One region of the Pseudomonas sp. 910_23 genome, then DNA from elsewhere that is predicted to be linked to it. Evidence: riboswitches for the same ligand, from Rfam matches in the RefSeq annotation. Region 1 holds a riboswitch; each other region holds the start of a gene.

What was found. A riboswitch is a leader RNA that binds a small molecule or an ion and turns the genes downstream of it on or off. The one in region 1 is predicted to bind cobalamin.
Positions count from the first base shown of each region.
Region 2: it holds a riboswitch for cobalamin, as region 1 does, so the genes downstream of both, FW800_RS07780 (CbtB domain-containing protein) here and FW800_RS10495 (ABC transporter substrate-binding protein) in region 1, are expected to answer to the same signal.
Region 3: it holds a riboswitch for cobalamin, as region 1 does, so the genes downstream of both, cobO (cob(I)yrinic acid a,c-diamide adenosyltransferase) here and FW800_RS10495 (ABC transporter substrate-binding protein) in region 1, are expected to answer to the same signal.

Region 1 is NZ_VXCZ01000007.1:67,104-76,869, forward strand. It holds gene FW800_RS10475 (alpha/beta hydrolase) at 1-144, shown strand, start outside; gene FW800_RS10480 (N-acetyltransferase family protein) at 134-625, shown strand; gene FW800_RS10485 (ABC transporter ATP-binding protein) at 778-1,542, opposite strand; gene FW800_RS10490 (FecCD family ABC transporter permease) at 1,539-2,543, opposite strand; gene FW800_RS10495 (ABC transporter substrate-binding protein) at 2,540-3,550, opposite strand; cobalamin riboswitch at 3,666-3,859, opposite strand; gene FW800_RS10500 (DNA/RNA non-specific endonuclease) at 3,882-4,811, opposite strand; gene FW800_RS10505 (M4 family metallopeptidase) at 4,948-6,009, shown strand; gene FW800_RS10510 (protealysin inhibitor emfourin) at 6,039-6,344, shown strand; gene FW800_RS10515 (aldehyde dehydrogenase family protein) at 6,355-7,749, opposite strand; gene ptrR (putrescine utilization regulator PtrR) at 7,853-8,725, shown strand; gene FW800_RS10525 (hypothetical protein) at 8,832-9,041, opposite strand; gene FW800_RS10530 (amino acid aminotransferase) at 9,143-9,766, opposite strand, start outside.
Region 2 is NZ_VXCZ01000005.1:125,947-135,712, forward strand. It holds gene FW800_RS07755 (SET domain-containing protein-lysine N-methyltransferase) at 1-3,468, opposite strand, end outside; gene nfuA (Fe-S biogenesis protein NfuA) at 3,884-4,468, shown strand; gene cobM (precorrin-4 C(11)-methyltransferase) at 4,591-5,337, opposite strand; gene FW800_RS07770 (cobalamin biosynthesis protein) at 5,409-5,801, opposite strand; gene FW800_RS07775 (CbtA family protein) at 5,798-6,502, opposite strand; gene FW800_RS07780 (CbtB domain-containing protein) at 6,514-6,702, opposite strand; cobalamin riboswitch at 6,800-7,003, opposite strand; gene FW800_RS07785 (hypothetical protein) at 7,120-7,689, opposite strand; cobalamin riboswitch at 7,953-8,152, shown strand; gene cobW (cobalamin biosynthesis protein CobW) at 8,245-9,306, shown strand; gene cobN (cobaltochelatase subunit CobN) at 9,309-9,766, shown strand, end outside.
Region 3 is NZ_VXCZ01000004.1:151,091-160,856, reverse strand. It holds gene FW800_RS06425 (DUF2066 domain-containing protein) at 1-225, shown strand, start outside; gene FW800_RS06420 (AI-2E family transporter) at 281-1,354, shown strand; gene hda (DnaA regulatory inactivator Hda) at 1,559-2,263, shown strand; gene FW800_RS06410 (C40 family peptidase) at 2,473-3,102, shown strand; gene FW800_RS06405 (C40 family peptidase) at 3,247-3,786, shown strand; gene FW800_RS06400 (PQQ-dependent sugar dehydrogenase) at 3,918-5,231, opposite strand; cobalamin riboswitch at 5,331-5,576, shown strand; gene cobO (cob(I)yrinic acid a,c-diamide adenosyltransferase) at 5,656-6,267, shown strand; gene FW800_RS06390 (cobyrinate a,c-diamide synthase) at 6,264-7,655, shown strand; gene bluB (5,6-dimethylbenzimidazole synthase) at 7,652-8,302, shown strand; gene cbiB (adenosylcobinamide-phosphate synthase CbiB) at 8,299-9,207, shown strand; gene cobD (threonine-phosphate decarboxylase CobD) at 9,200-9,766, shown strand, end outside.

The DNA of each region.
Region 1 (9,766 bases):
GCCGAGCGATGGGCGGCGGTTGAGGCCCATCTACTGCCGGAAGCGGCCCATGGGTTTATTCATTTTCAGGTGGCGATGGCCGATCGCGTGTTGGCTTACGCTCGCCAGTGGATAGCGGGTCGGATCCTTGGCGATGAGCGTTAGTATCGAGGCGGTGCAGGCCGCTGACATTCCCCAGGTGCTGAGCTTCGCTTTGCAGGCGCGTGATGAACTGTTTCCTACGCTCAGTGCCACCGGTGTTCCTCACGATCTGGCGCAGTTTGAAGCCATCTACCTTGAGGGCGGCGGGCGGTTTTTGATTGCCCGTGCCGAAGGCCGGATCGTTGCCGCAGTGGCTTATCGGCCCTACGACGGCCGCTTCCCGCAGTTGAACTATCAGGGGCGCAAGACGGTGGAAGTGGTGCGCCTGTATGTGCTCCCGGCAGTGCGACGCTTGGGCCTGGCGCGCCAGTTGTACCGCTCGCTGGAGGCGCTGGCGCGGGCGGATGGCGTGGAGGTGATGTACTTGCACACCCATCCGTTTCTGCCCGGCGCGATTGATTTCTGGCGGCGGCAGGGGTTCGAAGTGGTGGATGTCGAGGCCGACCCGATCTGGCAAACAACCCATATGCACCTGCCTCTGTAGAACCAATGTGGGAGGGGGCTTGCTCCCGATGAGGGAGTGTCAGCAAACACATCTATGACTGACCCACCGACATCGGGAGCAAGCCCCCTCCCACATTTTGATCACAGTTGGCTGTCAGGCTGTCACCAGAACAAGCTGCTCCAACCTACGGTTCAGTTGGAGCGCAGACGCAGGATTTGCGCACCGTCGAACGGGTCTGTCAGGTAATGCCCCTGTACCCCGAATGTCTCTTGCAAACGCTGCGGCGTCAGCACTTGCAGCGGCGCGCCCAGCGCCACCAGTTGCCCGCGATCCAGTACGGCCAGGCGATCACAGGTCAACGCCTGATTCAGATCATGCAGCGCAATCAAGGTCGTCACCGGCAAGCCTTGCACGCCTTTGAGGATCGCCAGTTGATGCTGGATATCCAGGTGATTGGTCGGCTCGTCCAGCAATAAAATCTGCGGCCGTTGCGCCAGGGCGCGGGCGATATGCACGCGCTGACGCTCGCCACCGGAGAGGCTGCGCCAGGCGCGTTGGCTCAGGTGGGTGGCGTCTACGTCGTGCAGGGCCTGATGCACGATGGCATCGTCTTCGCGCGACCACGGGCTCAGCGCCGACAGCCACGGCGTGCGGCCCAGGGCCACGGCATCGAACACGCGAATGGCGTCGTCGGTGTCGGCCTGTTGCTCCACGACCGCCAATTGTTGCGCGATGGTGCGGCGCGGCAACTCACCCAGCGGCTTGCCACCCAGGCGAACATCGCCGCTGGCCGGCACACGTAATCCAGCCAGCAATTTGAGCAGGGTGGATTTGCCTGAACCATTGGGCCCGACGATGCCGAGGGTTTCACCCAACTGCACGTCCAGGTCAACGTCACGCAGCAACTGCGCCTCACGCACTTTGAAGCCCAGGCCGCTGCAACTGAGCACGCTCATCGCGCATTCCTCCGGCCAATCAGGATCAGCGCAAACACCGGCGCGCCCACCAATGCGGTCACCACACCCACCGGAATCACCTGGCCCTTGATCAAGGTGCGCGACAGCACGTCCGCAGCGATCAAAAACAGCGCGCCACCCAAGGCGCTGGCCGGCAACAAGCGCGAATGCCCGGTGCCGAGCAACAGGCGCACCGCGTGGGGAATCACCAAACCGACAAACCCGATGGAGCCGACGATGGACACCATCACCGCCGTCACCAGCGCAGCGCAGGCCACCAGCACAAATTGCACTCGGCGTACGGGGATGCCGAGGGAGGCCGCCGAGTCGCTGCCGAAGGTAAACGCATCCAGTGCGCGACGGTGCCACAGGCACACCGCGAGCCCCACGACCGCCACCGGCACCGCCAACCACACCGACGGCCAGCGCACGCCGCTGAGGTTGCCCAGCAGCCAGAACATAATGCCGCGGGCTTGTTCGGAGCTGGCGGACTTGGTGATCAGGAACGCGGTCAGGGCATTGAACAACTGCGAGCCGGCGATGCCTGCGAGGATGATTTGCCCGGTGCCGCTGGACGAACCGCTGGCCCGCGCCAGCAGCGTCACCAGCGCAAACGCCGCCATCGCCCCCACAAACGCGCCGGCCGATAACGACACCAGGCCACCGCCCACGCCAATCAAGGCAACGAGTACCGCGCCGGTTGACGCGCCGGCGCTGATGCCCAGCAGGTACGGATCGGCCAGCGGGTTACGCAGCAGTGATTGCAGGATCACGCCGCATGTTGCCAACCCTGCGCCGCAGGCTGCGGCCACCAGGGCACGGGTGAGCCGATAGTTCCACACCACACCTTCGTCGATGGGGTCCAGCACGAAGCCTGCGCCCCAGAGTTTATTGGCGAGCACCTGCAGCACCACCTGCGGTTCGATGGCAGTTTCACCGATGGCGACGCCAGCGAGTAGGGCGAGCAGCAGCAACGCCAGGGCGAGTAGGGTGCGCATCATTGGCCCAGGTTATAGCCGTCGATGGCGGCGGCCAGTTGTTCAAGGCCTTCGAAGGTGCGCAGGCTCGCCTGCAACGCCAGGGCGTCGAGGATGATGATGCGGTTGTTCTTGACCGCGTCCATGTTACGGGTCACGGGGTCGCTGCGCAGGAAGGCGAGTTTCTTTTCATGGTCGTCGGCCGGGTAGCGGCGGCGGTCCATGCGTGCGATCACCAGGAAGGTGGGGTTGGCCTTGGCGATGGTTTCCCAGCCGACGGCGGGCCACTCTTCATCGGACTGCACGACGTTACGCAGGCCTAGGGTTTGCAGCATGAATTGCGGCACGCCCTTATGGCCGGCTACGTAAGGGTCGCTGGCCATTTCGGCGCTGGAGAACCACACCAGTGCGCTGGCCTGCTTCAAGCCTTTGCCCTGCGCCGTAGCGACGGATTTGGCCAGGCGCGCCTTGAGTTCGTCGGTCAGTTGCTGGCCGCGATCCTGTACGTCGAAAATCTGCGCCAGTTGCTGGAGGCTCTGGTAGATCGTCTCGATGCGAAAGGGCTCCAACCGGGTGCCATCGGCGCCCACCAGGTTGTCCTTGCCTTCGCAGTCGGACGGCAACAGGTAGGTGGGGATCTTCAGTTCATGAAACTGCTCACGGGTGCCGACCACGCCTTGGGGCCCTACCACCCATTCCAGCTCGGCGGCCACCAGTTGCGGGCGCTTGGCGAGTACGGCTTCGAAGCTTGGCTCGTTGTTGGCCAGGCGCTCGACGCGGTCGTCCTGGGCCTTGTACTGCGCCGCCACGTTGTTGAACCACAGCGAAGTGCCGACCACCTTGTCGCCCACGCCCAGGGCGTAGAGCATCTCGGTGGCGGCTTGGCCGATGGTCACGCTGCGGGCGGGGGCGTGCTGGAAGGTCAGGGTGCTGCCGCAGTTTTGCACGGTCAACGGGTACTGAGTGGGCGCGGCTTGCGCCAGGGCACACATACCCAAGCCTGCGATCAGGGCGGTAACGCGTGGCAGCATGAGGCGATCTCCTTGTGAACCGTAGATGCAGCAGGGGAGGTACGGCTCGGAAATACGCCCATGGACGCTGCTGATGGGCAGGGCCAGGATGTCCTTCCCGGACACCCCGCCGGTTAGTGAATTAGCTGGGCCGGCAGGTCTCCTGACTGATGCGTCGTCGCCTTGCTCCCGCCTTCCCGGACGCGGTCCAGTGGCAGTGGGGAGCAGGCTCGGCATCTACAGTTGCGGGGGCAGTTTCGGTTCACGTCGCGTGCGGCGTTTCGAATTCCCTGTTAGTCCCATACGGGAACCGGCGGCGGTATGGTAAGCGATCGCGCCCTGTAGGAGCGAATCAGAGTCGAATATCTTGCGGCCCGCGGATCAGCGCTTCGATCCGCGTACCTGTGGCGCGTTCTTCGTTGCTGAACCCGTCGTAGTCGGCCAGGTTGGCGAAGCGGATGCCGGTCAGTTGTTCGATCTGGATCACACTGCGCTGGTAGGTTCGAAGCGGGCCGAATACCAGGTCGAGTTGGCCCAGTTCGCGGCTTTGGTCAATGGTGTAGGCACTGGCCGAGGGCTTGCCATCGTCGCTGAGGTAAGCCACCACTTTCCAGAACGCCTTGGGGATTTTCACGCCACGGTAAAGCCGGTCGTCATCGGCGAACACTGGCCCGGTAAACACCGTGGCCCGGGCTTTCCAGCGCTGGGTGTTGTCGAGGATGTAGTCTTCGAGCTCCAGCCAGGTTTTCTGGTTGAAGCCGCTCATTTGAGGGGAGCAGTTGGTGAAGTGAAAGGTGTCGAAGTTGGCGGTGTTCGCCTCGTCGCCCCAGTTGGGGTCCTGGCGCCGTACCAGGTGGCCGCGGTCCAGGCCATTGCCGGCATAGAGGTCTTCACCTACTTGGGCGTCCAGGGGCAGGCGGCCATCGTAGGCCCAGGTGTCGTTGCTGCGCGTGATGTCCACATGCTTGGCGCCGTCGATATTGACCCCCACGTAGAGCGCCAATCTTCGGGAGCGCGACATGGTGATGGAGAAATGCGTGTAGTCCAGGCGCTTGGGTTGCACGTCGCCCGCCAGTGGCTCGCCAACCGTGGGCCATGGCACCACGAAATCGCTGAGGAAATCGTCGGCATAGCCCGCGCGGTTTTTGAAGTCCTTGGCCGCTGTGACACGCGGCGTCGCGGCTCTGGTTTCCAGCAGGGTGGGGCTGGCCGCGACCAATGGACGCAGGTCGGCGAGCCTTGGGCGGTGGGAAAGGTCGATTTTGGCTGTGCGGGCGGGCATGGGCATGTTCCTTATGGGCCTCGGATAAACACCACTGAAACACAAACTCATGACAATTTGGCCCAGGGGGCGAACACAGGGCTATCCTGAAAACCGTTACCCGGACGTTCATCACACGCCAAAAAGGAGCCAGCTCATGTGTGTTCGCCAACTGCGCAACCCGATTTTCTGCCTGATCCCGCCGTACATGCTCGACCAGATCGCCCGCCACGGGGATAAAGCCCAGCGGGAGGTCGCATTACGCACGCGCGCCAAGGACAGCACGTTCCGGTCGTTGCGTATGGTCGCGGTACCCGCCAAGGGCCCGGCCCGCATGGCGCTGGCCGTGGGCGCCGAGAAACAGCGCTCGATCTACAGCGCCGGAAACACCGATAGCCTGCCCGGCAAGCTGGTTCGCGGTGAAGGGCAGCCCGCCAGTGGCGATGCCGCGGTGGACGAAGCCTATGATGGCCTGGGCGCGACCTTCGATTTTTTTGACCAGGTATTCGACCGCAACTCCATCGACGATGCGGGCATGGCGCTGGACGCCACGGTGCACTTCGGCCAGGACTACAACAACGCGTTCTGGAATTCGACCCAGATGGTGTTCGGCGATGGCGACCAGCAGTTGTTCAATCGCTTCACCGTGGCACTCGACGTCATTGGCCATGAGTTGGCTCATGGCGTGACCGAGGATGAGGCCAAGCTGATGTACTTCAACCAGTCCGGCGCGCTGAACGAGTCGCTGTCGGATGTATTCGGTTCGTTGATCAAGCAGTACGCGCTGAAGCAAACGGCCGAGGACGCCGACTGGTTGATCGGCAAGGGGCTGTTTACCAAAAAGATCAAAGGCACCGCTCTGCGTTCGATGAAAGCCCCGGGCACCGCCTTTGATGACAAGCTGCTGGGCAAAGACCCGCAGCCGGGGCATATGGATGATTTTGTGCAAACCTACGAGGACAATGGTGGCGTGCATATCAATTCCGGCATTCCCAACCACGCGTTCTATCAGGTGGCCACCAAGATTGGCGGGTTCGCCTGGGAGCGTGCAGGGCGGATCTGGTATGACGCACTGCGCGATTCGCGGCTGCGGCCCAATTCCGGCTTTTTGCGTTTTGCGCGTATCACCCATGATATTGCCGGTCAGCTTTATGGCGTAAACAAGGATGAGCAGAAGGCGGTCAAGGCAGGCTGGAAAGCGGTGGGCATTAACGTTTGACGAAGCCGCCTGTGCGGCGAGGAACAGCCATGCGAATTTCAATCAAGGAAAGCGGCGGGGCGGCGTTTTTTCCAGGGTTGGCCAAACCGCGCAGCGTCGAACTGGACGCGCTGCCCGAGCAGGACCAGCAAGAGTTACGGCAACTGATCGAAGACTCGGGTTTCTTTCGGTTGCCGCAAAGCACTCGCCCTGAACCAGGCAACCCCGGCCAGGTGCATTACACCCTGACAGTGACGGAGGGAGCGCGCGAGCACACGGTCTGTGTGCTCGCGCCGGTAAAACCCCAGGCCCTGGATGGTTTGGTGCAGTGCGTGCGGCGACATATCAATTGTTGAAGCGCCAAGGCTACTTACGATCCAGCCACACCGTCTGCGCATTGCAGAACTCGCGTACACCGAAGTGCGACAGCTCGCGGCCGAACCCGCTTTTCTTCACGCCGCCAAACGCCACCCGAGGGTCCGACACGCTGAACGCGTTGACGAAGACCCCGCCGGTTTCCAGCTGGTCGGCAATCGCTCGCGCCTTTGCCGCGTCGGCCGTGAAGATGCTGGCCGTCAGGCCGAACTCGCTGTCGTTGGCCAGGGCCACGGCGTGCTCGGCGTCGCGGGCGGTGATGATCGACGCCACGGGGCCGAACAGTTCCTGTTTGAACGACGTCATTTGGTCGGTGACGTCGGCCAGGACGGTCGGTTCGTAGTAATTGCCCGCGCCCGCGACTTTATGGCCACCCAACAGCAGCGTGGCGCCTTCTTCCAGGGTCGCCTGGACCTGGCCGTGCAGTTCGTCACGCAGATCAAAACGCGCCATGGGGCCAATATAGGTGGCGGTCGAGGTGGGTTCGCCCATCACCAGGGCGCGGCTGGCTTCCAGGAATTTGGCAGTGAAGGCTTCAACCACGCCGGCTTCGATGATCAAGCGCTTGGCGGCGGCGCAGACCTGGCCGCTGTTCTGAAAGCGGCCGATGACGGCGGCTTGTACGGCGGCGTCGAGGTCGGCGTCGTTGAGCACGATAAACGGGTCGGAGCCACCCAGTTCCAGCACGCATTTTTTCAACGCGGCCCCGGCCTGTGAGCCGATGGCGATACCGGCGCGCACGCTGCCAGTGAGCTTCACGGCGGCGATGCGCGGGTCGGCGATGGCGGTGGACACGCCGTCCTGGGTCACGTTGATCACTTCAAACACGCCTTCGGCAAAACCGGCTTTGCGCAGCGCTTGCTGGATCAGGTAGGCGCTGCCCATTACGTTGGGCGCATGTTTGAGTACATAGGTGTTGCCGGCGAGCAGGGTCGGCACGGCGCCGCGCAGCACTTGCCACACCGGGAAGTTCCACGGCATCACCGCGAGAATCGGGCCCAGTGGGCGGTATTCGATCCGGGCGCTGCCGTTGTCCACCAAGGTAGGTTCCGGGGCGAGCATGGCCGGTCCGTGGGCGGCGTACCACTCGCTGAGCTGGGCGCATTTTTCAATCTCGGCGCGGGCCTGGGCGATAGGCTTGCCCATTTCCAGGGTGATCATCTGCGCCATGTCTTCAGCTTGCTCACGCAGGGCGGCAGCCAGGGCCAGCAGATAGTCGGCACGCTGGTTCACCGGGGTGTGGCGCCAGGTACGGAAGGCATCGGTCGCGCGGGTGAGGGCGGCATCCAGTTGTGCTGCGCTTTCATAGGGGTAGCTGGCAACGGTTTCACCGTTGGCGGGGTTGATCGACAAGGCGTGGGTCTGATGGGAAATAGCGTTGTTCATGGCACCGTCCGGCTGAAAGAGTGAATGATGGCCAGCGTACGGGGCTGTATCTTTTCTGGAAACTGAATAATATTAAGCAATACGTTCATGAATGGAGAATGACTTGGATCTGGTGCAGCTGGAAATCTTCAAGGCCGTTGCCGAACAAGGCAGCATCAGCGCCGCCGCGCAGTTGATTCATCGGGTGCCGTCGAACCTCACCACGCGCATCAAGCAACTGGAGCAGGATTTGGGCGTGGAGTTATTCATCCGTGAGAAGAGTCGCTTACGTTTGTCCCCCGCCGGGTGGAATTTCCTCGGCTATACGCGGCGCATTCTCGACCTGGTGCAAGAAGCCCGCGCCACGGTGGCGGGGGAGGAGCCCCAGGGCGCCTTTGCCCTGGGCTCGCTGGAGAGCACGGCGGCCGTGCGTATCCCTGCGTTACTAGCGGCGTATAACCAGCAATACACCAAGGTGGAGTTGGACCTGAGTACGGGCCCCTCGGGCACCATGATCGAAGGCGTACTGTCGGGCCGGCTGACGGCGGCCTTTGTCGATGGCCCGGTGCTGCACTCCACGCTGGAGGGTGTGGCGGTGTTTGAGGAGGAGATGGTGGTGATCGCGCCGCTGCATCACGCGCCGATCAGCCGGGGGCAGGATGTGAATGGCGAGAACATTTATACGTTTCGCTCGAACTGCTCGTACCGGCATCACTTTGAACGCTGGTTTTCACAGGATGGCGCGGTGCCGGGCAAGATCTTCGAGATCGAGTCGTACCATGGCATGTTGGCTTGTGTCAGCGCCGGGGCCGGGCTGGCGCTGATGCCGCGCAGTATGCTGGAGAGTATGCCGGGGTGTGCGGCGGTGAGCGTGTGGCCGCTGCCCGACACATTCCGTATCTTGAATACCTGGCTGATCTGGCGGCGGGGCACGGTATCGCAGAGTTTGAACAGCTTTGTAAAACTGCTGGAAGAACGCAATCTACCAGCACCGTAGATCAAATGTGGGAGCTGGCTTGCCTGCGATAGCGGCGGTTCAGTTAAAGATTCATTGAATGACACACCGCTATCGCAGGCAAACCAGCTCCCACAGGTGTCTTACATCAGCCGCCAAATTGCAGGGTGCCCATCGCCAGTTTGGCCATGATCGCCGTTGCACCCAGTTGCACCAGCCATAAAGCCAACCCTCCAAGAAATACACCTAACGCCACTTGCAGAACCAAACTCTTCTGGCGCTTGGCTTGCGGTGCGCGTGGGGCATAGTCGTGCAATTCGTCGCGGTCGGCGCGCAGGTCCAGGTCATCGTTTCTCATAGGGTTCTCGCAGCAAGGAGGCAGTCGGCGTTCAGTCTAGTGTGTTCGCCAATAAAAAGGGGGAAGCCAATGGCTTCCCCCTTCGTCTAACGCTTGCCGGCTTACAGCACCTCGACAATCGCCTTGGTCACCGCACCAATGTTCGACTGGTTCAGCGCCGCCACACAGATACGCCCGGTGTCCAATGCATAGATGCCAAACTCGGTACGCAGGCGTGTGACTTGCTCAACGGTCAGGCCGGAGTAGGAGAACATCCCGCGCTGGCGACCGACGAAGCTGAAGTCGTGACCTGGCGCAGCCTTGGCCAGCTCGGCCACCATCTGTTCGCGCATGCCGCGGATGCGCAAGCGCATTTCAGCCAGCTCGGCTTCCCACTGGGCACGCAGTTCAGGGTTGTTCAGCACAGCTGCAACGATGGCCGCGCCGTGGGTCGGCGGGTTGGAGTAGTTGGTGCGGATCACGCGCTTGACCTGGGACAGGATGCGCGCGCTTTCTTCCTTGGACTCGCTGACGATCGACAGCGCGCCTACGCGCTCGCCATACAGCGAGAACGACTTGGAGAACGAGCTGGACACAAAGAAGGTCAGGCCCGACTCAGCGAACAGGCGCACTGCGGCGGCGTCTTCGTCGATGCCATCGCCAAAGCCCTGGTAGGCCATGTCGAGGAACGGCACCAGGTTCTTGGCCTTGACCACCTCCAGCACGTTTTGCCAGTCGGCCGGGCT
Region 2 (9,766 bases), on a different contig from region 1:
TGCCGTAGGTGGCGGAGCGGGGCGTTTCCTGGCGATCGGTTGATCCAGCGGGCTCCTCTGCCCGAAGATCAACATTTCCCTGCCGGCGCGGGTCATGCTGCCATTGTCATTGACGTAGGCGCTCCAGATCACCGGATTGAGGTTTTTCTCATCGACAAACGTGAGCACGGAATGCCTTGAACCAGGGGTAATGTAGTGCTTGTGCCATTCGTCCAGGTGTTCAGGTGTCAGTACGGTGAATTCTCCACCGTTGGCATGCTTGGCGAGCACTTTGCCGGCGGCGCGATAGCTGCCATCGAGGTTGACGTACTGTGCCAAATCCCGTGGGTCCAGGTTATGGTCAGCGGCGAAGCCTTCAAGGGTAAGGCTGTTGCGTTCTCGTTGCGAGCTGTTGCGCCAATGCTCCAGATGGTCGTGGGTAATGGCGGTACGGGCGGTTCCCGCACGGTCGAGCATCTGTTGCCCTCGGGGTGTCAACGTGTCGCGGCTTTTGACAAATTGGCGGAATGCGGTGGGGTCCAGATTGTAGGTCTTGATGAAGGTGTCCAGGGTTTTTTTCAAGGCGTGTTCACTGGATTCGGTCCATTTCTGCAGGATCGAGGGGGTCACGACGTTCGTGACATCCGGCGCGCCGCCCGTGACTTTGATCTGGCTTGAGTACCAATGCCCCGGTTCTACGGAGGATAGCGTGATCGACAGGTCGCGATTGTTCTTCGGGTTGACCATGACCACCGAGAAGCTGTTGTCGGCGCCCGCGGCGGTTTCCTGGATAAATCCATAGGAATTGTCACGTACCTGATACACCGCGATCTTGCCCTTGTCGTCGACATTGCAGATGAACTTCTGGTTGTAGTCCGCGCGGGAGAAGATACCGCGTGCGTCGGGTTTGAGACCGCTGATCAACTGAGGGGCGACGGCGTATTGACGGATCAACGGGCTGCTGTTGCTGATCACCGTGATCGGTTCGCGATAACGCGGGCCGAAGGCTTTATTGGACGCGGCATCGATGAGGCGAAAATCTGGCGCGTCGAGGCTACCGACGTTACGCATCGGAATGTCAGGGAAACCGTCGACGGTAAAGAGTCGATCGCCGGCCTGAAGTGGCTTCCAGGTCGTGGGGTCAACTGACTTCATGTGGCGGGCAGCGAGGGTTCCATCGCGTAGGAGGGCTACCCCGCGTTTCGTCTGGCGCATGGCAATACGGCCAAGCTTGGCCAGTCCAAAGCGCGCCAGCCTGAGCAGGCTGGGTACCGCCGCCAGGGGGTTGAGTTCCTGCAGAACTGAAATCACCAGCGTGCCTGTCAGTTTTGCGAGTTTTGGCAAGGCCAGGCGCAACCCGGTTTTCCCGGCCTGGATGATCAGACGGCTGGAGCCGGCAACATACCTTCCGACCGGCAAGGCAAAAGACACGAAGTCGATGGTCAGGCTCGCGATCCCCGGTTTGATGCGCTGGGGATCCCCGGATGCGAGGTCGTCAATGCCGGCCCAGAAGGGAACAAATACCTTGCCCCAGAACGTCATGTCTTCCAGTACATCGCGGCCGATGTCCATTTCCCGTGTGCTTTTGCGGGTCTGTTCCAGGAGCGCTTCTTCGTCGCGGAAAAACAGCTCTCGGGCGATCATACTCGCCAATTGTTCACTGCGCGGGGCATACAGGGTATTAGGGGCGAACGATTCGATTCGACGTCCCAGGGCATCGATGGCCGGCAATGTTTCGCCGACTTGCTCAACGATCAACTCGGCCTTGCGGCCTGCAACAGGGGTATTGCTCTCCTTGTAGGCATTCGGATCAAAGGGGACTTCGGTGGCCAACCTGTATTTACACCAACTCATCGCATCGCGTAGTTCTACGACCTTGCCGTCCAGCGGCAGGGTCTTGATGTCAGGACGTCGACGAATCAATCCGGCGAGGGGGAACACCTCGATGTAGTTGGCCTGGAAGGGCTGGCGTGGTTTTACGATTCGAAGGATGAAACCTGCCCGGTAACGAACGGCATCGGTCTTGCGTTTGTCTTCATATTCGACCGGAACCTTGTCCAGGGCTTTTCGCAATGAGTACACCGTGATTTCGTCTTGATCCACATCAAGGGTGTCAGAACCCAGGTGGGCAAGCAGGGATTGGATCAGCACCTTATAGGCATTCCTGGGTGTCTCAAGCGCCTCATGGAAGACGTTGTCGTACTCGGTGTCTGACGCCGAGCGCCAACGACTGGGCAGGTTGAGGGCAAGATTGCGAACCGCGTTGAACACCTCATGCTCATGTTGCTCCAGGGCGGCTACGGCTTGGCTGAGTTCTTCGCGGGAGGGGCCTGATTGCCGAGTGGCAATCAATCCGTTGGCTTGTGCCCAATACACCGTGGGCGTCAGCTTGGCGGCCGCTATCAGCGCCTGCTGCTCGGGGTTGTCGGCGTTGGCGTGAAAGTGTGCCGCTGGCAGGTTGAGCAATTGTTCGAAGGTCATGTGGCGCGATGAGCCTGGTGCCAGCGCTTCGGCCAGAAGGAAACCGCTTCTGAAGTTGACCCAGGCAGTGGTGACACCGTAGGGCAGGTCCTGGGGAATATCGGCGACCCATACCTCGCTGGCGATATTGGCCTTGGCCACGCACATCACCAAGGGTGTCGACTCAGGGCTGATCGACAGGGCGTTTTCAAAGCGCCGGGCCAAAGAATTGCGGATCGACGAATAATAAGTTCCCGCTGAGATGAACAACTTCAATTCATTATCAATGGACGCTTGAGGTGCGGGGATGATCGTCAGCCATAGCGCGCGCCAGAGTAATTTCACTAGAACCGGCTGTGGGCAACTTTCGTGCTTTTGGCTGCCATACCAGCCCAACGCCGTGGCTATCCGTTCGGCCAGTGCCAGGTTCTGCGGGCTGTTGAGAATCTGCTCAAGCAAGACCGTTGGTGTCGTTGCGAGCAGTTCCTGCTGCGATGGGGAATAGTGCTCAGGCAATACTGTACGGAACAGAGATCGGCCGGTTTCCTTTTCGATTTGGCGGGTCACCTCCTTGATAGTTTCGTCGGCCGGTGCATCCAACAAATGCTCCAAGTCGCTTACGTGGCCGTCGTGTCCTAGTCGCTGCAGAACGCGGTGCTCCTGCAGGCCATAGAGCACCGATTTCCACTGTGCGGTGGTCTTGGGCTGTGGGGGGGCGATGGAGTAATACTTGAAGACCAGATCAAGCCTTACCGAGCCATCGGCTTTGAGTCCATTGCCCACGCGGCGGTTGATGTCGAGCAATACATCGACGTCGATGGACCAATAAGTGGGGACATGTCGAAGGACCACGGCGTGGTCGTCGATGCTGAAAACTTCGGGAAGAGCGGGCATCGGCGGGCGGGTGCTGCTGAGCATTGTCGAGAGCAGGTCGTAGAGAAAGTCCCGCCCCAGTACGGAATTGTCAGGCTCTGGTTTCTTGCAGAGGAACTGTTGAAAGTCTTCATCCTCCTGCAGTTTTTTCAGCACCCGAAAGGCTTCCTTGCACTCGCGACCCAATGCGGAATCTTGCGGGGGGTAATAATAACAATCAGAAGCGGGTGACGACTTCAGTGGGATGCGTGCGGTCACGTAATCAATCAAATGGTCCAGATGCGCTGGCTGTGCAGGCAAACCCTTGAAATGGAAACTCTGCATAGCAATATTCATTGAATCCTCACAACCAATAGCCGAAGAGGATTCACTATATTCAGCATGATTTTGCGGGAGGCCTATATAACTAGGTGCAAGGCAGGCGTTGGCGATCGATCTGTTTTCACGGGCAATGGGGCGGTTGTTCGCCATCGGTCAGGGGGATAGGGGGGCTTTTCCGACAAAAATGCTCGGACTTTGTACCTGCGTAATAATTTGGCGTAAACTGCCGGCAAGCCTGTGAGGAGTTTCCATGACTGCCATAACCATTACCGACGCCGCCCACGATTACCTGGCTGACCTGCTGTCCAAGCAGAACACCCCGGGTATCGGCATCCGCGTCTTTATCACCCAGCCCGGCACCCAGTACGCCGAGACCTGCATTGCCTACTGCAAGCCGGGTGAAGAGAAGCCTGAAGACACCGCCCTGGGGCTGAAAAGCTTCACCGCGTACATCGATGCCTTCAGCGAAGCTTTCCTTGACGACGCCGTAGTCGACTACGCCACCGATCGCATGGGCGGCCAGTTGACTATCAAGGCGCCCAACGCCAAGGTGCCCAACGTTAACGCCGACAGCCCGGTCAATGAGCGGATCAACTACTACCTGCAAACCGAGATCAACCCGGGGCTGGCCAGCCACGGCGGTCAGGTGAGCCTGATCGACGTAGTGGATGACGGTATCGCGGTATTGAAGTTCGGCGGCGGCTGCCAGGGTTGCGGCCAGGCGGACGTGACTCTGCGCGAGGGCATCGAGCGCACCTTGCTTGAGCGTATTCCTGAGCTCAAGGGTGTGCGCGACGTGACTGATCACACGCAGAAAGAAAACGCCTACTACTGAGTAAGGTGTTCACTGCGAGCTAAAAAAACGGCGCCCCGTGAGCGCCGTTTTTTATGCTCTAAATTCAGCCAGCTATGATGATTGTCTGATAGTTTGGATTGGCTGTGGTTCAGTTCATATCTTCAAGGACGATAGAGGTGGGCGTGACCTGCGCGGTACAGCGAGGATTCGCCAAAGCTATCATTTGCCAACACCCGCCCGACCACAATCAGCGCCGTACGCCGAAAGCCTTTAGTCGCGACCTTCTGGGCAATATCACTCAACGAACCCACCACCCAATCCTGGTCCGGCCATGTCGCGCGGTGCACCACGGCGATCGGGCAATCTGCACCATAGTGCGGCAGCAGCTCAGCGACGATCCTGTCCAGATGATTGACCCCCAAGTGAATGGCCATTGTCGTGCCGTGCCGGGCCAGGCTGTCGAAGCCCTCACCCGCCGGCATGCTGGTTTTATCCGCATAACGGGTCAGGATCACGCTCTGGGCAATGTCCGGCAGGGTCAGTTCGGTTTCCAGCAACGCCGCGCAGGCAGCCACCGCCGTGACCCCGGGAATGATCTGAAAGGGAATGCCCAGCTCGCGCAAGTGACGGATTTGCTCACCAATCGCCCCATAAAGGCTCGGGTCGCCGGAGTGCACGCGCGCCACATCCTGGCCTTGCGCATGGGCGGCTTTGATCACGTCGATGATCTGTTCCAGGTGCAGCTCGGCACTGTTGACCACCTGGTGTGCCTGATGACCTTCCAGTACTGCCGCAGGCACCAGCGAGCCAGCGTAGATGATCACCGGGCAGCTGCGGATCAGCCGCTGGCCCTTGACGGTAATCAGTTCCGGGTCGCCGGGGCCTGCGCCGATGAAGTAGACGGTCATGGGGAATTCCTGTTGAAAAAACGGGCGAGCATGAAGATTGCTCATGATCGAGAACGGCAATTATCGGGATTTTAACCGGCGCAGGCCAATGCAAGGGTGGCCTGGATGGTTTTCTTGCGGGTGATGAGCAGGTGGGCAGGGCCGTGGGCGAGTTGCTCGGCCAAGGCCAATGCGGCACTTTCGGCGATGCCGTAACAGCCGGTATGGCTAAATGCTACGTCTGATTTGTGGCTCAGCCGATGTTCAAAGCCGGCCAGTTGTTCGGCGCTGAAACACTGCAAGGGCAGGCTCAACAATTGGGCCAGGGCCACCAACCCCGGCTCAGCCTGTTTGCGATCAATGCTCGCCAGCGCGGTAATGCGTTGGCGTTCAATGCCGCCTTCGGCGAGGGCGCTATCAAGGAGTTCCAGCAGGGTTCGGACATCACAACCCCGCTGGCAACCCAGGCCGACGACGAGGGTCATGCCGAGTAGTGTTCGTCGCGGTTACGGCGAAACAGCCAGGCACTGATCAGACCAAGGGCCAGCCAGAACGCCACATTGGTCAACTGCGATGCGATCTTGAACTGGGCTTCGAGGGCCTCCGGGGCCAGCATGGAGTGGACTTCCGGCTGCGGAGCGCCAATCACGTGGGGTACGGCGACGATCGCCACGCCCAGCACTTTGAGCAACCAGCCGCGACCGAACACCAGCAAAGCAATGCCAGCAGCGGTAGACGCGGCAGTGCCGATCCACCAGATCTGCCGTTGCGCCAGATCAGCGGCGGCGGTGCCCGGCAGTTCAGGCGGCAGGCCCAAGGTCGGCGCAAGTACGAATGTCGCGTAACCGGCCAGGCCCCACAGTAGCCCTTGAGCTGTACGGGTTGGTGCGCGCAGGGTGTACAGGCCGGCCAGCATCAGCGCAAACCCGACCGCAACGACCAGGTTGCCACCGGTGGTCGACAGCACGCGCTGCCAGCCATCTTCCGGCTCCCAGGCTTCGGCGTCGTGGGTGTGGGCAGCGGCGCCAGCAGCATGTTCATGGGGGACTTCGGCAACAGCTGGAGCCTTTTCAAAGGTCTCCGCCTGCAAAATCAACGGCGCGACCCACAAGCTTTGCAGCAGGGTCAGCAGCAGGGCGGCCAATAAGCCGGTGAACCCTGCGGTTTGGGCAATACGCTTGATCATGTCGGCAGGTCTCAGTGGCACGGGAACGCGGCGCTGTGGCGGGTATCGTGGGCCGCGTTGTGCACGGCTTCGATATGGGAGAAACCGGCGAAATACACCAGGCACGCGCCAAGGATTGATGCACCGATGGCGGCGGTCAGGCGTTGGCTCAAGGTGGCAGTGCTGCTGGCGGAGGGAGAAGTGCTGCTGATGATCGACATGGCGCGTCCCTTTCAGGTATCAGGGTGAAACGAGCGCATGAAAACCCCGCGAGCCAGGCACGCAGGGTTCTGAACAGCGCCCGCCCACCGCGGGTTTGTTATCTGATATTTTCGGGCCGGTCTCCGGGCTTGCGAGGGGACTTTTGAACGTCCTGACAGCATCGCCTTCCCATGCATTTGCACAGTGGCTGTGACACTTCACTCGCTTACCGTTGCGGGGGCAGCACCGGACTCGTCGACGCATCGACTCACCGGTTTCCCGTTTCACCCTGTGAAGGGCACCCGAAACAAGATGTGTAGGAGAGCATGACGCAGTGATGTACGTCAAATAGATGCGTCTTGAGGAGCACCGCTTGCCTGTCGAAGCCTTGCGATCAAGTGTCAAACATCGCCGGCTGTGTAACTTGACCAGATTAGTTAGTTGGGTCGATAACGCAGCAAAACGGCATAGTGCTGCCCATCGAAAGTGGGCTTTGTGAGCATGTGCTCGATGTTTTCAATATCGAATCTTCCATCTTCTGCGCCGGGCCTGCCATTGTCACCAATGCCGATATCTAGCTCACGAAGTGCCCGAGGGTTTTGCAGGAGTATCTTGGCATACAAGGTTGCCTCGGCGGAAAAAGTTCTGGTGGTTGGCACCTGACCTGCCGCTTCTTTCAATTCGTTAACGTTTACAAAACGGTCGTTTTCGCCTGTGGCGTACTCACGAAAGTGCTGTTTTATCTTATTCATCACAGCGTCCTGTTGGTAATGGACTACCTTAGGGCGGTCGCTGGTGGGCTGTTCTACAAGGCTGCTCAAGAGTGGCTCTGATCGTTTGAATCGCGGCAGATTGCTATGATTGTGCTGTGCGGCCGGAGGGCTGGCCAGGGAACCCTGCGGCGCACCCTCAACAGCGTCAGTACTGACTCGCGGTTTGTTATTGATTGCACCTGTATCGTTAAAAAGAGCGAAGGGAGTGGGCGCGTTAGAAGTCGATATCAGCATGATTCATTCCTGAAGCCAATGGATTAAAATTCGCCACATTTCAAAAACACTCTGCTAATTGCGAAAGGGCAGGAGTGTCTGTATGAAATGAGCACTGCTGCGTGGTGTCGGACTGCGCGACCGTTCCGTATTGAATATGACATCATATTGCAGGCGCTTTTGCGGGATCGGCTCAAGCCTTACAAAGACTGAGTTGGTTAAGGCACAGGCTGGGTAAGTTTATGCTTTAGGCGGCGCGACATTGACCCGCTCCGTTGCACTGCGTAGCCTTGCACCCTCGAGGTTCTTCGGCCCAGGTCGAAGCTAAGAAGGGAACGCGGTTCAAGCCGCGGCTGCCCCCGCAACTGTGAAGGGTTCAGTTGACTGCCACGCCACTGCCGAGACGGCGGGAAGGCGCAGTCAGCGTTGGTCACAAGACCTGCACGCCCCAAGCCAGGAGACCTGCCTCGTCACCGATTTTCCAATTCAACCGGGCGGGGTGATCCGGTGACGAAATCCGCTGCTGCGCGCGCCGCAGGGCCTGTCGTCCCGTATGCCCGCCCCAAAGGGCATCCGATGAAAACACTGGCCAAACTCCCCGTCACCATCGTTACCGGCTTCCTCGGCTCGGGCAAGACCACGTTGCTGCGCCACATGCTCGATAACGCCCAGGGCCGTCGCATAGCCGTGATCGTCAACGAGTTCGGCGAACTGGGCATTGACGGCGAAATCCTCAAGCAATGCTCCATCGGGTGTACCGAAGAAGAAGCCAACGGCCGCGTGTACGAACTGGCCAACGGCTGCCTGTGCTGCACCGTGCAGGAAGAGTTCTTCCCGGTGATGCGCGAACTGGTCGCTCGTCGTGGTGACCTTGACCATATCCTGATCGAAACCTCGGGCCTGGCTTTGCCCAAACCCCTGGTGCAAGCGTTCCAGTGGCCGGAAATCCGCAGCGCCTGCACGGTTGACGCGGTGATCACGGTGGTCGACAGCCCGGCCGTGGCCGCCGGCACTTTCGCTGCGTTCCCGGATCAAGTCGACGCCCAGCGCAAACTGGACCCGAACCTGGACCACGAGTCGCCTTTGCACGAGCTGTTCGCCGACCAACTGGCCAGCGCCGACCTGGTGATCCTCAACAAAGCCGACCTGATCAGCACCGAAGACCTGGCCCGCGTGCGCCTGGAAGTGGCCGAGGAGCTGCCGCCGGCGGTTAAGATCATCGAAGCCAGCAGCGGTCGCCTGCCATTGGACGTGCTGATCGGCCTGGGTGCCGGCTCCGAAGAGCATATCGACGCTCGCCACAGCCATCACGATCATCACCATGAAGGCGAAGACGACCACGATCACGATGCTTTCGACTCCATCTCCATCGACCTGCCTCAAGCCGACGAAGCACTGTTGCTGGACGCCCTGACCCAATTGGTGGTGCAACACGGCATTTTGCGCGTCAAAGGCTTTGCTGCTATCCCGAACAAGCCGATGCGCCTGCTGATCCAGGGCGTGGGCACACGCTTTGACAAGCACTTCGACCGTGCCTGGGGTGCCGATGAAGCGCGTATCACGCGCCTGGTGCTGATCGGTCAGGAGCTGGACGCCGCTGGCCTTGAAGCGCAATTGCGCGCTGCCCTCAGCGTTTAACCATGCACCTGCTCAGGACCCAACCCGGTGGTTTCGTCGCGGACGACAATATTGCCGACCTTGGCCAAACCCCCGCCGAGCTGGTGATCCTGTGCAGCGGTGACTCCAGCCTGGCGCTGCTGGCCGAAGCCGCCCAGCAGTTGCCCGAGGATTACCCCAGCCTGCGCCTGGCCAACCCGATGCAGGTGCAGAACCACGCCTCGGTCGACCTGTACGTCGATGAGGTGTTGCGTCACGCCAAGGTCATCCTGATTTCCTTGCATGGCGGCATTGGTTATTGGCGCTACGGCATCGAGCGCCTGGTAGAGCTGGCCGAGCGTGGCGTCACGTTGATCCTGGTGCCGGGGGATGATCGTCCAGACCCGGAACTCAGCGGCCTGAGCACCGTTGCTGCTGAACAGCGCGAGCGTCTGTGGCACTTTTTGCGCCAGGGTGGCCTGGGCAATGCATTGGACTTTTA
Region 3 (9,766 bases), on a different contig from region 1:
CTGGGCCGGTTGCTGGAACCCTTTGGCGGTCAGCCGCAGTTGGTGGATGGCAATCGCATTGTGTATCGCGTCAACGGTAGTGCTGAGCAGTTGCGTACCCAATTGAGCCTGGCCAAGTTGCAGGAAGTTCCCGCAGGTGAAGTCCCGGCCCAGCAACCTGTGGTCGATGGCACGCAACCGGCTGCTGTACCTGAGCCTCAGGCGCAACTGCGTTTTCGTTGGTAAATAGTGTTCCTTCTTCTATATAGAAGAAGGGCGTCGATAATAGATGGAGTGGTTTATGGCGGATACGCGTCGTTGGGTGTGGCTTGGCGGGATAGTCCTGCTGTGCGGTTTTGTGTTCTTGCTGCATTCGATCCTGACGCCGTTTCTGGTGGCGCTGTTGCTCGCCTATCTGTTCGATCCCGTGGTGGATCGCCTGGAAAAAGCCGGTATGTCGCGTACTTTGGGCGTGGTCACGGTGTTCGCACTGTTCACGCTGATTATCACCGCGCTGGTGTTGATACTGGTGCCGATGCTGGCCAAGCAGCTGTTTCGCCTCTACGAGCTGGCGCCGCAGATGCTCGACTGGTTGCAGCACACGGCAATGCCGTGGGCTCAGTCCAAGTTCGGGTTGGCGGATGGGTTCTGGAAGTTCGACAAGGTCAAGGCGGCCATCAGCGAGCATATGGACAAGACCACCGATATCGTTACGGTGGTGCTCAGCCAGGCAACCGCTTCGAGCCTGGCACTGATCGGCTGGTTGACCAACCTGGTGCTGATCCCGGTGGTGGCGTTTTACCTGCTGCGTGATTGGGACATCATGATGGCCAAGATCCGCAGCCTGCTGCCCCGTGACCGTGAAGAACGCATCGTCTCCCTTGCTGCAGAATGCCATGAAGTACTGGGGGCATTCGTTCGCGGTCAGTTGCTGGTGATGCTGGCGCTGGGGGTGATCTACGCAGCTGGCTTGATGGCCATCGGCCTGGAGCTGGGGCTGTTGATCGGCTTGATCGCAGGCCTGGCAGCCATCGTGCCGTATATGGGCTTTGTGATTGGTATCGGCGCGGCGCTGGTGGCCGGTCTGTTCCAGTTTGGCGGCGACCTCTACCCAATGCTGGGGATTGTCGCGGTGTTCATGGTCGGCCAGGCATTGGAAGGCATGGTGCTGACGCCGTTGCTGGTAGGCGATCGGATTGGCCTGCACCCGGTGGCGGTGATCTTTGCGATCCTGGCGGGTGGCGAGTTGTTCGGGTTTACCGGCATTCTGCTGGCGCTGCCGGTGGCGGCGGTGATCATGGTGCTGGTGCGTCATGTTCACGACTTGTACAAGGATTCGGACGTGTATACGGGCGTTGATGAGCCCGAGTTGTAATCGCAATGTCACAAACCCGGCCAAGGCCGGGTTTGTTGTTTGTGGGGCAGGGGGCGTCAAACAATCCGCGTAAAACCGCCAGGTTAACGCAAACCTTTGATTTTGCTTGTGGTCTGCTGCATTGTGCACCCGGCGTCACGGGTATAAACTTTGCAAACTTTACACAGAGGCCACTAACGGTTCGATGGGAGCCGTTCAGTCAGCATGAAACCGATTCAGCTGCCCCTAGGTGTGCGTCTGCGTGATGACGCTACCTTTATCAATTACTACCCAGGCGCCAATGCCGCTGCACTCGGCTATGTGGAGCGGCTTTGCGAAGCCGACGCCGGGTGGACTGAAAGCCTGATCTATCTGTGGGGCAAGCATGGCGTGGGGCGTACCCACCTGTTGCAGGCCGCGTGCCTGCGTTTCGAACAGATGGGCGAGCCGGCAGTGTATTTGCCCCTGGCCGAGTTGATGGACCGCGGTGTCGGCATCTTCGACAACCTTGAGCAATACGAACTGGTGTGCCTGGACGACTTGCAGTCGGTGGCCGGCAAGGCGGATTGGGAAGAAGCGCTGTTTCACCTGTTCAACCGCCTGCGCGACAGCGGTCGTCGTTTGCTGATCGCCGCTTCCACATCGCCTCGTGAGCTGCCGGTGAAGCTGGCCGACCTCAAGTCGCGCCTGACCCTGGCGCTGATCTTCCAGATGCGCCCGTTGTCCGATGAGGACAAGTTGCGTGCCCTGCAGCTGCGTGCTTCCCGACGTGGCCTGCACCTGACCGACGAAGTCGGGCACTTTATCCTGACTCGTGGCACCCGCAGCATGAGCGCGCTGTTCGATTTGCTTGAGCAGCTTGACCAGGCCTCCTTGCAGGCGCAAAGAAAATTGACGATTCCTTTCCTCAAAGAAACACTGGGTTGGTAAGGCGTTGATTTGCCAGCAATCGGCAATTTACGGGCGCCAGAAAACCTGCGTTTGAGCCCAGAGGGCCACGCAAGTGCAGTGATAAATGGAATTACGGCTTAGATGGCATAGTCCAAACAATAAGTCACATAGATCACGATTGAATTTGCAAATCGATGTGATAGAGGGCATAGTCTCGGCTTCTTTACACATCAGCCACGGTCGTGCCCATGCTAAATCGCTTCGCACCCCTCGTGCCTCTCGCACTCGTTACCCTATTGTTTGGTTGCGCCTCCCACCCTCAACAGGTGGCAGAACAGCCCAAACCACAGGTTCAAAATCAGGCCAAGTTCGTTGCTGCACAGTCTGCTTCTGTTTATGAAGAAGAGATGGCAACCGAAAAAGAACTCGCCGAGTTTTCAGACAGCAAGCCTTACCAGCTGCCCCTTCTGGCCGACAGCATTCTTGAACGCGGCAAGTCCCTGATCGGTACTCGTTACCGTTTTGGCGGCACCTCTGAAGCCGGTTTCGATTGCAGCGGTTTCATCGGTTATCTGTTTCGTGAAGAAGCTGGCATGAACCTGCCTCGCTCCACCCGCGAAATGATCAACGTGGATGCACCGTTGGTCGCACGCAACAACCTCAAGCCGGGCGATCTGCTTTTCTTTAGTACCAGTGGCCGTGGTCGTGTCAGCCACGCCGGTATCTACCTGGGCGATAATCAGTTTATCCACTCCAGCAGCCGCCGCAGCGGTGGTGTTCGGGTCGATAACCTGGGCGACAGCTACTGGAGCAAAACCTTCATCGAAGCCAAGCGCGCACTCGCCATGGCCCCGACTACGGTTACCGCTAGTAAGTAAAGTTAAAGTGATACTTGAAGTTTGACGTGTAAGCGCTAGAATCCCTGGACATTGTTGTTATCCGTTCGCGCGAGCTTTGCTTGCGCGTTCTGGTTTTCAACGTTCGGCAGCGAAAGCCGCATCCAGACCAGGATTGTTCTGCACATGTCGACCTCGGCCCGCCTGATGCTCATTGTTTGCGCCGCGCTGCTCAGCGCCTGCGCCAGCCGTCCACCGCCGCCCGCGCCTGTAGCGGTCAAGCCCAAGCCGGTATTCAACTACGCCACCCAGAATTTTTCGCCTGCTGCCGAAGACGTGCTCTTCCGTGCGCTGGGCCTGGTCGGCACGCCTTATCGCTGGGGCGGCAATACACCGGATTCGGGGTTTGATTGCAGTGGCCTGATCGGCTTTGTGTTCCGCGACGCCGCCGGCATTTCCCTGCCGCGCACCACCCGCGAACTGATCGTGATGCGTGGCCAGGACGTCAGCGAGCAGAACCTGCAAACCGGTGACTTGCTGTTCTTCGCCACAGGCGGTGGTTCACGGGTCAGCCATGCGGGAATCTATGTCGGGGAAGGGCGCTTTGTGCATGCGCCGCAAACCGGCGGTACGGTTAAGCTCGACACGCTATCCAAAGCGTATTGGCAGAATGCCTACCTGAGTGCCAAGCGGGTTTTACCGGGGAATCTGGCACGCAACCCTTGAGTCGTACATAGATCCATGGTGGGAGGGGGCTTGCCCCCGATAGTGGTGTAACAGTCGGCACATACTCAGCTGACAGACCGCAATCGGGGGCAAGCCCCCTCCCACATTATTTGCAATGCTCTTGAGATGGGTTACTTGGCTGCAGAAACCCGCCACACCTTATTGCCCACATCATCAGCCACCAGCAAATCACCCTGCTGATCAATCACCACGCCCACCGGCCGGCCCATGGCTTTCTCGTCGCTGTTGAGAAACCCCGTCAGCACATCCACCGGCTGTCCTTTCGGCTGGCCCTCTTCAAACGGCACAAAAATCACCTTGTAGCCACTATGCGGCTTGCGATTCCACGAACCATGCTGGCCGATAAACGCGCCGTTGCTGAATTGCGTAGGCAACTTGCTGCCCTCGGCGAAGGTCAGCCCCAGTGAAGCGGTGTGCGGGCCTACCGCGTAGTCTGGCGCGATGGCTTTGGCAACCAAGTCCAGGTTTTGCGGCGTGACGCGCACATCCACATGCTGGCCGTAATAGCTGAAGGGCCAGCCATAGAAGCCGCCATCCTTGACTGAGGTGATGTAGTCCGGCACCAGGTCACTGCCGATTTCATCGCGCTCGTTCACCGCCGTCCACAGTTTGCCGCTCTGTGGCTCCCAGGCCATGCCGTTGGGGTTGCGCAGGCCGGAGGCGAAAATGCGGTGTTGGCCCGTGGCGCGATCAACTTCCCAGATCGCCGCGCGGCCTTGTTCGGCGTCCAGGCCATTTTCACCGACGTTGCTGTTGGAGCCGACGCTCACATACAACTTGCTGCCATCCTTGCTGGCCACCACGTTTTTCGTCCAGTGGTGGTTCAAGGGGCCACCTGGCAACTCCACGACTGTTGTGCCTGGGGATGTGATTGCGGTTTCACCTGGCTGATAAGGAAAACGCAGCAACTTGTCCGAGTCCGCCACGTACAGGTCGTTGCCCACCAGTGTCATGCCAAACGGCGAATTCAGATTTTGTAGAAATACCGTACGCGTTTCGGCCACGCCGTCATGATCGGCATCGCGCAACAACGTAATGCGGTTCGGGCTCGGCACACCGGCACCGGCGCGGCCCATGACTTTTTCCATCACCCAACCCCGCACGCCTTTGGTGTCGTCTGGCTTGGGTGGCGCATTGGTCTCGGCCACCAACACGTCGCCGTTGGGCAGTACGTAGAGCCAGCGTGGATGCTCCAGGCCCTCGGCGAATGCGGCCACTTGGGTGCCGGCGGCAGCCGTTGGCTTGGCGCCTTCAGGCCAACCGATCGCCGGGGCGATGTTGACGGTGGGAATCAGCGTCTTGTTCGGCTCCGGCAGTTTGGGCGAGGGCCCGGTGCCATCGGAGACTTGCAAGGTAGAGCTTTCGCCGCAGGCGGCGAGGCTGCCGGTGAGCATGATCAGTAAGGCCAGTCGGGTTTTAGGCATGGTTTTCTCCTTGATACCTGTAAGGGTAGAGAAGCACGCTGTACGGATGGTTCAAGTACAAGGCCAGCTTTAATTGACGCTCCACCCCCAACCCACTAACCTTCGCGGCTTGTTCCAGGTGCTCTGTGGCGTGCGCGTCGACAGGGTGAAACAGGGAAGCCGGTGAGCGAGCGCACTTGTACACAGTGCTGCCGCGATTCCGGCGCTGCCCCCGCAACGGTAAATGAGTCAAGACGGTGCTGTTTGCCACTGTATCGCCCGCGATATGGGAAGGCGCGCCCTCGGCTGCTTCGACAAGACGCGCCACTCATGAGTCCGGAGACCGGCCTTGAACATTCAACAGCATCACGGTGGGCGATGCTTGGCTGTCTGTTTTTTCTTTTTCCTGCCCGCCGTTTTTGTCCAGCCCCAACGGAGAGCTGCCATGACCGATTCCCCCGACCGAGACGAACGCCACCTGGCGCGCATGTTGCGCAAAAAAGCCGTGATCGACGAGCGCATCGCCAATTCGCCGAATGAGTGCGGCTTGTTGCTGGTATTGACCGGCAACGGCAAAGGCAAGAGCAGTTCGGCCTTCGGCATGTTGGCCCGCGCCATGGGTCACGGCATGCAGTGCGGTGTGGTGCAGTTCATCAAGGGCCGCAACAGCACAGGCGAAGAGCTGTTCTTCCGGCGCTTCCCCGAGCAAGTTCGCTTCCACGTCATGGGCGAAGGCTTCACCTGGGAAACCCAGGATCGTCAACGCGATATCGCCGCCGCCGAAGCAGCTTGGGCGGTGTCGCGGGCAATGCTCAATGACCCTTCCATTGGCCTGGTGGTGCTGGATGAACTGAACATCGCTCTCAAGCACGGCTACCTCGACCTGGACCAGGTACTAAGCGACCTGCAAGCCCGCCCGCCGATGCAGCATGTGGTGGTCACTGGCCGTGGTGCCAAGCCTGAATTGATCGAAATGGGCGACACCGTCACCGAAATGGGCATGCTCAAGCACGCGTTCCAGGCCGGTATCAAGGCACAGAAGGGCGTTGAACTTTGAATCAGCCCCGCCAATGCCCAGCCGTCTTGATCGCCGCTCCGGCGTCCGGCCAAGGCAAAACCACGGTCACCGCTGCGCTGGCCCGTTTGCATCGCAACCTGGGGCGCAAGGTGCGCGTGTTCAAATGCGGGCCGGACTTTCTCGACCCGATGATCCACGAGCGCGCCAGCGGTGCGCCGGTGTATCAATTGGACATGTGGATGGTGGGCGAGCAGGAAAGTCGTCGTTTGCTGTGGGAGGCGGCGGGGGAGGCCGACCTGATCCTGATCGAAGGCGTGATGGGGCTGTTCGACGGCACCCCCTCCAGCGCCGACCTGGCGCGGCACTACGGCGTGCCAGTGCTGGGGGTGATCGACGGGACTGCCATGGCCCAGACCTTTGGTGCCCTGGCCCTGGGCCTGGCGCGCTATCAGCCCGACCTGCCGTTCGCCGGCGTGCTGGCCAACCGTGTCGGCACCCTGCGCCATGCCCAGTTGCTCGAAGGCAGCCTCACGGAGGGCTTGCGTTGGTACGGCGCGTTATCCCGCGAGACCGGTATCGAACTGCCGAGCCGCCACCTGGGCCTGGTGCAAGCCAGCGAACTCAATGACCTCGATGTACGCCTGGATGCCGCCGCCCAGGCATTGGGCAGTAGCTGCGAAGTGGCCCTGCCGCCCCCCGTGACCTTTGCCGCGCCCGAAGTGATCAAGGCCGAACCGTTACTTGCCGGTGTGCGTATCGCCGTCGCCCGTGACGAAGCCTTTGCCTTTACCTATGGCGCCAGCCTGGATTTGCTGCGGGCCATGGGCGCAGAGCTGACATTCTTCTCACCTATTCATGATCGCCAACTGCCGCAGGCAGACAGCCTTTACCTGCCAGGCGGGTACCCGGAGCTGCACCACCAGGCGCTGTCGGCAAACACCTCGATGCTGGAGGCCATCCGTGCTCATCACGCCGCCGGCAAGCCACTGCTCGCCGAATGTGGCGGCATGCTCTATCTGCTCGATTCGCTGACGGATGTAGAGGGCGCCCGAGCCGAACTGGTTGGCGTGCTGCCAGGCGATGCGGTGATGCAAAAGAAACTCGCGGCACTGGCCCTGCAAAGTGTCGAATTGCCGGAAGGTACGTTGCGCGGGCACACCTATCACCACTCCTTGACCAGCACCGCATTGGCGCCGATCGCCCGTGGCCTGAGCCCTAACGGCGGGCGCGGGGCTGAAGCGGTTTACCGACAAGGGCGGCTGACCGCTTCCTACGTACACTTTTATTTTCCGTCGAATCCTGGCGCGGTGGCCGCGTTGTTCGTGCCAGACCTTGAGACCGCTATCGCAGGCAAGCCAGCTCCCACAGTTGACCGAGTTGAAACCCCATCCAATGTGGGAGGGGGCGTGCCCCCGATGAGGCCATGACTGACAACGCCTTCCCCGAGGCCGACCGCCAGGCCGTTTACCGCGCCATCGCCGAACGCCGCGACATGCGCCACTTCACCGGCGGCAGCGTCGCCCCGGAACTGTTGCACCGCCTGCTCCAGGCCGCGCACCAGGCACCCAGTGTAGGCCTGATGCAACCGTGGCGTTTTATCCGCATCAGCGACCGCTCATTGCGCAGGCAGATTCAACAGTTGGTGGAAGAAGAGCGCGCACGCACCGCGCAGGCCCTGGGCGAGCGCTCCGATGACTTCATGAAGCTCAAGGTCGAAGGCATCAGCGACTGCGCCGAGGTGCTGGTGGCTGCACTGATGGATGATCGCGAGCGCCACATCTTCGGGCGCCGCACCTTGCCGGAAATGGACATGGCGTCTCTATCTTGCGCAATCCAGAACCTGTGGCTGGCGGCGCGCGTGGAAGGCCTGGGCATGGGCTGGGTGTCGCTGTTCGAACCCCTGGCGTTGGCCGAACTGCTGGGCTTGCCAGCCGGCGCGAAACCCCTGGCCGTGCTGTGCCTGGGGCCGGTGGCTGAGTTCTACCCGGCACCGATGTTGCAGCTCGAAGGCTGGACCGAGCCGCGGCCGCTGAGTGACATGCTGTATGAAAACAAGTGGGGAGTGAGTCAATGAGTGTGGCCTTGCTGTGTGTCGCTGCGGTGGCGCTGGATGCGCTGCTGGGTGAACCCAGGCGCTGGCATCCGCTGGTGGCGTTCGGCAACTTCGCCGGGCGCATCGAGCAGCGTTTCAATAGCGGTGGGCGTGGCTGGCGCAGCCATGGCGTGACCGCGTGGTTTATCGCAGTCGTGCCTCTGACCTTGCTGGCCACCGCGTTATCGTGGGCGCCTTATATCGGCTGGCTCCTGGAAATCCTGGCGTTGTACTGCGCCTTGGGCATGCGCAGCCTGGGCGAGCATGTGACGCCGGTGGCCCAGGCCCTGCGCAGCGATGATCTGGATGAGGCACGCAAACGCGTGAGTTACCTGGTCAGTCGCCAGACCAGCGAACTGGACCGCACCGAAGTTGCGCGCGCCGCAACCGAGTCGGTGCTGGAGAACGGCAGCGATGCGGTATTCGCCGCATTGTTCTGGTTTGTGGTGGCGGGCGTGCCAGGCGTGGTGCTTTATCGCCTGAGCAACACCCTCGACGCCATGTGGGGCTATCGCAACGAGCGCTTTGAGCGTTTTGGCTGGGCGGCTGCAAAGATCGACGATGTGCTCAACTACATTCCTGCGCGGCTGGTGGCCTTGACCTACGCGCTATTGGGCAAAACCCGCCTGGCCCTCAAATGCTGGCGCACCCAGGGCCCGACGTGGGACAGCCCTAACGCCGGTCCGGTGATGGCTGCCGGTGCCGGTGCGTTGGGCGTTGAACTCGGTGGCGCAGCGATTTATCACGGCGAGGTGCATCAGCGCCCGCAGTTGGGCGAAGGCCCGCCGGCCGATGCCGACTCCATTGATCGTGGCTGGCACTTGGTGCAGCGCGGCGTATGGTTGTGGCTGCTGGTCTTGTGCGTAGGGGCGCAAATCTATGCTTGAACACGGTGGTCGGCTGCGAAAGGCCGCGATTGAATACGGGATTGCCGAAGCGGATTGGCTTGATCTGTCCAGTGGCCTGGCGCCCTGGCCGTGGCCGATTCCCGAGATCCCGCTGCGTGCCTGGGCCCGCTTGCCCGAAACCGATGACGGCCTGGAGAAGGCCGCCTGCGAGTATTACGGCGCCGCCCAGTTGTTACCGGTGCCGGGCTCCCAGGCCGCGATCCAGTTGCTGCCACGCCTGCGCCGCTCCGGCAAGGTCGGCGTGCTTTCGCCTTGCTATGCCGAGCACGCCGAAGCCTGGCGCCGCGCCGGTTATGTGGTGCGTGAAGTGCAGGAGCAGGAGGTCGACTTCTTTCTCGACAGCCTCGATGTGCTGGTGGTGGTCAACCCCAACAACCCCACGGGCCTGAGCCTGCCCCCGCAACGCTTGCTGGACTGGCACGCGCGGCTGGTCCAGCGCGGGGGCTGGCTGGTGGTGGACGAAGCGTTCATGGACGTGACCCCCGATTCAAGCCTGGCGAGCCATGCCGATCAGGTCGGTCTGATCGTACTGCGCTCG